2 regions of the Bradyrhizobium sp. CCGE-LA001 genome follow, and region 1 is predicted to be linked to the other one. Evidence: predicted binding sites of a transcription regulator. Region 1 holds the regulator's gene; the other holds the start of a gene.
What was found. The regulator LexA, encoded in region 1, represses DNA repair genes until DNA is damaged. The targets are predictions, from matches to a motif close to TGTTCNNNNTGTGTTCNG.

Region 1 (2,452 bases):
GGTGAGGATCACCGGATGGCCGCTGGCCCACGCTTTGCCGGGCAACCCCTCGTCATAACCGAAGCGCAGATCCTCACTCACGGCTTTGAATGCGGACAGCCCTTCACCGTAGAGGCCGCCGCCGAATTCCAGCCGCATGCGCGTGCGATCGGGCACCCAGAGTTCGACGACGCGAATGAAGGCTTTCATCGACCATGTCCGCTGTGTCAGGTCCCGACAGCATCGGTCATTTGACGGTCGAGCGGACGTTCAAAATTCAGGCAGGGCGGCCCAAACTTCGTGCGCAGAGGCGAAGGGCACTCGGTCGGCTGGTTGGATGTCGCGAGCGCCAAACCGCTCCATGTCGCCGGCCGCGGCCGGCGAATGGCAATTTCAATTCTGGTCTCCGACCTGGACGGCCGGGACGGCGCATCAGCCGATCGGCAGGCGGGGCGTTGGGCTCGGGCGGCTGTCTGCGATGATCTGCGGCTTGTGCTCGCGCTCGCTGACCGGCTGCGTCACGGGCAGTTGCAGCACCGTTGCGCGCTGGCCTTCGACGAGCTGCGTCACCAGCACGTATTTGCCATCAGGAAATTCGATCGCGTCGTGATGGCGATCGGGAATGTGCGGATCGATCTTGCCGAACTTGCCGACGCGGGAGTTGATGGTGCGCGTCCAGATCCAGCGATTGTCGTAACGGACGTTGTCGGCGAAGGCGAGCTCCGTTCCCGGCAGCAGGCAGACGGCCACGGTCGGATCTGCCGCGGAAGCAAAGCCGCGCGTCGAGGTGCCGCGGAACGTCGTGGAGACGATCGTCTCGCCAACTTCGGCGGGACGCGATGCAACGGCATGCAGGCTGTAGTCACACATCGGGTGCTCCTCATGCGAAGATAGCAACCCGCGCCTCTTTCGGAGGCGCAAGCCTCTATCAGAGTGGAAGCATGTAACGCTCTGCTCGGTTGTAGGCGAATCTGCGGCTGGCGTTCGCGAGACGCGATCACATTATCTTTTTCAGATTCACTAGGAACAAAGCTCATTTCAGCGCATTCGGGGACCACGAACGCCTGTGGCCGCGAGCGGTGAGGCATCCTTGTCTGCTCGATCTTTCGAGCTCAGACGCGATGAGCGCTTGGCCGCGACACGCAGAGTGTGTCGTGCTGAATGAGGGCCGGACAATCTGCGCAAGACCGGAAAGACTGCCCAGCCGGAGCGGACGCATCCGCTCCAATCGGGATCATCGGTATCGAATGACCGCCGGGCGGTCAGTACTTGCGGTACAGCCCGATCAGCTTGCCCTGAATCTTCACCCGGTTGGGCGGCAGGATGCGCACCTCATAGGCGGCGTTGGCGGGCTCGAGCGCGATCGAGGCACCGCGGCGGCGGAAGCGCTTGAGCGTCGCTTCCTCGTCGTCGATCAGCGCCACGACGATGTCGCCGGTATCGGCGCTCTCGTTGCGCTGGATCAGCGCCATGTCGCCGTCGAGGATGCCGGCCTCGACCATCGAATCGCCGCGCACTTCGAGCGCATAATGTTCGCCGGAGCCGAGCATGTCCGGCGGGACGCTGATGGTGTGACTGCGGGTCTGCAGCGCCTCGATCGGCGTGCCGGCTGCGATGCGGCCCATCACGGGCACGGCAACCGGACGCTCACCCTCGTCCGCGGGCGGGCTGGAGCTCGCACGGATCTTGCCGAGATTGCCCTCGATCACGCTCGGCGTGAAGCCGCGGCGGTTGCCGGCAGCGGCCTGGAGCTCGGGCAGCTTGATCACCTCGATGGCGCGGGCGCGGTTGGGCAGGCGGCGGATGAAGCCGCGCTCCTCGAGCGCGGTGATCAGGCGATGGATGCCTGACTTCGAGCGCAGGTCGAGCGCATCCTTCATCTCGTCGAAGGAGGGCGGCACGCCGCTTTCCTTCAGACGTTCGCTGATGAACCGCAGAAGCTCGTATTGTTTGCGCGTTAACATCTCGACCAAAGTCCCCCGGTTGATGTCGTTCGATTCCGAGACGCTGTATTGGAGCGGCGAACCGCTACATCCTCGAAACAAATCATGAACGGACACTATATGTTCGATACATGTTCCGCAACTGCTTAATTTACCGTGAACGCCGCAAAGTTCGCGGAACGCGTGTGGGGGATGCGTTCAGGCGGGCAGGCGCAGCACCTCGCAAGGCGTGCCGGCTTCGGCCCTGGGGGCGAACGGCGCGCGCACGAGAAGTGCCTGTGCCGCAGCAAGATTTGCAAGCAGCGAGGAATCCTGGTGGTTGACGGGAATAGCGACGAGCGCGCCGTCATCGCGCTCCTCCAGCCTCGCGCGAAGATAATCCGCGCGCATGTCGTTTGCGCCGACGTCCTTGCCGAGCACGGCGCGCTCGTGGCGATGATGAATCTCGGATCGGCCCGACAGGGCGCGAATCAACGGCACCATGAACAGGAAGGCGCAGACATAGGACGAAACCGGATTGCCAGGCAGGC
Region 2 (2,452 bases), 110 kb from region 1:
CGCATCACACCCCCGATAACCACCCTTGGCGGGTCTCTGGACGCGCTTTTTCCGTTCGTTTTTTCATGCACTTACCGGACTTGGCGGCAGCCTGTTCCCAGGCCGCTTTGGTGCGCGGGGGGCCCTTGAACGGGGAGATGAATTTCGCCCCTGCTCAAGGCCCGAAAACCACGGCGTGCATGATCCGGCCGGGTATGAATGTGAACAGCCCGGCAATGACGAGTGCGCCGAAAAAGATCGAAGTCATCGTGATCTTGTGACGACGAACATTGTGAGCTCTCGCAGCCGTCACACCCGATACCAGCATCACCAATGCGAAGATCGAGAGCAGATGGATCGGGCTCCACGGACCAACCAGACGGATCTCGTGGATCCAGAACGAGCTGAGCGCCACGACAAGCATCAGCACCACCCAGACCCAGCCCAGAACCCGATGCGGCAGCGTGCCCTTGGGGGCGGCGAGCTGGATGATCCCGAGGACGAACGCACCCATCGCGGCGAAGGCATGCAGCGGGATCGCCGGAGCAGCATCAAGCAACGGCGCAAGACTCATGCAGCAGCTTCCCGCCATCCAGCGTCAGACGGGAACGTGGTCGATTCCATCGACCAACGAACGGTATTTATGTAGCAAGAACCTTGGGAAGCCTTCTTGAGAAGCATCAACCGATCGTTCCCACGAACGCCTGATCGATCATCGACGAGAGCGGTAAAGTGACCAACATCCTTTTCGTCTGCAGCGCCAATCGCCTCCGCAGCCCTACAGCCGAACAGGTGTTCTCGACGTGGCAGGGCATCGAGACCGACTCGGCCGGCATTTCGAACGGCGCGGACGTCTTGCTGTCCGCCGAACAGATCGAGTGGGCCGATCTCATCTTCGTCATGGAGAAGACCTACCGAAACAAGTTGAACCGGAAATTCCGCGCCAGCTTGAGCAAAAAAGCGGGTGATCTGCCTCGACATTCCAGACGACTTTGAATTCATGGATCCTGTCTTGGTGCAGATCCTTGAAAACAGAGTTGGCCGCTATCTGCGCCGGGACTAGCCGGCTCTCCCCAGCCTCAGAACGGGATATCGTCGTCCATGTCGCTGTTGCGGCCGCCACCGCCGGCGGCAACGGGACGGCGCGGCGCGCTACTGACCGGACCGGAGGAGCCGAAATCGCCGCCCTGCTCGTCGCCGAAGCTGCCGCCTCCGCCGCCGCCGCGGCCGTCCAGCATCGTCAGCGTCGAGTTGAAGCCCTGGAGCACGACCTCGGTCGAATACTTCTCGACGCCGCTCTGGTCGGTGTACTTGCGGGTCTGGAGCGCGCCCTCGATGTAAACCTTCGCGCCCTTCTTCAGATACTGTTCGACGATCTTGCAAAGCGGCTCAGAGAAGATCACGACGCGATGCCACTCGGTCTTCTCCTTGCGCTCGCCGCTATTCTTGTCGCGCCAGGTCTCCGAGGTCGCGATGCTCAAATTCGCGATCGGCCGCCCGTCCTGGGTGCGGCGGATTTCCGGATCCTTGCCGAGATTTCCAACCAGAATGACCTTGTTGACGCTTCCCGCCATCGCCGTTCTCCACTCCGAAGCCACTGAATTCTCAAAGGCCAGCCCGCCCCGTGGCGGCCTGCAACCTGTGTTGAGGCGAGCCTATACGCTCGCCGCCCGCTTGCGGGCGCCGATCAGCCCGTCACGCCTCAGGTTATCCCCACATATAGCATCGACCTTCCGTTCGTTCCAGATTTGTTCTCTCAAAGAGAGGGCCGATACGGACCGGTGTGCCGAGCAAGAGAGCGTCGCGCCGGATGGAACTTTTTCCGGTTCCCGTGAACAGCAAAAACCATTTAACATTCATTGAGTTACATCCGATCAAACGGGGCGTGACTGTGGCATTTCGGAGACGGACTCTGCCTAGTTCTTGGGCTACGGTTGCCTTGGACTTGGATTCATATGGGCGTCGCGCCTGATCAACCGCTTCGGGGACGTTTCAAGAAGCGGACGAAACTGGGGAGACTGCAATGAATAAGATCCTGTTTAGTGCAATCGGTGCAGTGGCGTTGGGCCTGTCGGCCCCCGTAAGCGCGGCGGACATGGCCGCGCGTCCTTACACGAAGGCTCCGGCGCCGATGGTCGCCGCCATCTACGATTGGAGCGGTTTCTACATCGGCATCAACGGCGGCGGCGGCACCAGCCACAAGTGCTGGGACTTCGTGACACCGGTGACGGGCGTTCTGGTTGGCGAAGGCTGCCATAACGCTGTCGGTGGCACGGTCGGTGGCCAGGTCGGCTATCGCTGGCAATCGACGAACTGGGTGTTCGGCCTCGAAGGCCAGGGCAACTGGGCCGACTTCTCCGGCGACAATATCAGCGGGCTAACGGGCCTGCGTGATCGCTCCAAGATCAACGCCTTCGGACTGATCACCGGCCAGGTCGGCTACGCCTGGAACAACGTCCTGCTGTATGTGAAG

Region 2: BCCGELA001_RS19995 (single-stranded DNA-binding protein) is a predicted target of LexA. The motif match lies at 1,718-1,735, and genes of this name have one in related genera.

Annotation. Positions count from the first base shown of each region.
Region 1 covers NZ_CP013949.1:4,431,682-4,434,133, reverse strand. Annotated here, with positions in the region: gene BCCGELA001_RS20530 (GAF domain-containing protein) at 1-189, opposite strand, end outside; gene BCCGELA001_RS20525 (hypothetical protein) at 412-849, opposite strand; gene lexA (transcriptional repressor LexA) at 1,242-1,943, opposite strand; gene BCCGELA001_RS20515 (molybdopterin molybdotransferase MoeA) at 2,121-2,452, opposite strand, start outside.
Region 2 covers NZ_CP013949.1:4,325,419-4,327,870, forward strand. Annotated here, with positions in the region: gene BCCGELA001_RS19985 (DUF2306 domain-containing protein) at 155-553, opposite strand; partial or broken gene BCCGELA001_RS19990 (low molecular weight protein tyrosine phosphatase family protein) at 712-1,042, shown strand; gene BCCGELA001_RS19995 (single-stranded DNA-binding protein) at 1,059-1,553, opposite strand; gene BCCGELA001_RS20000 (outer membrane protein) at 2,003-2,452, shown strand, end outside.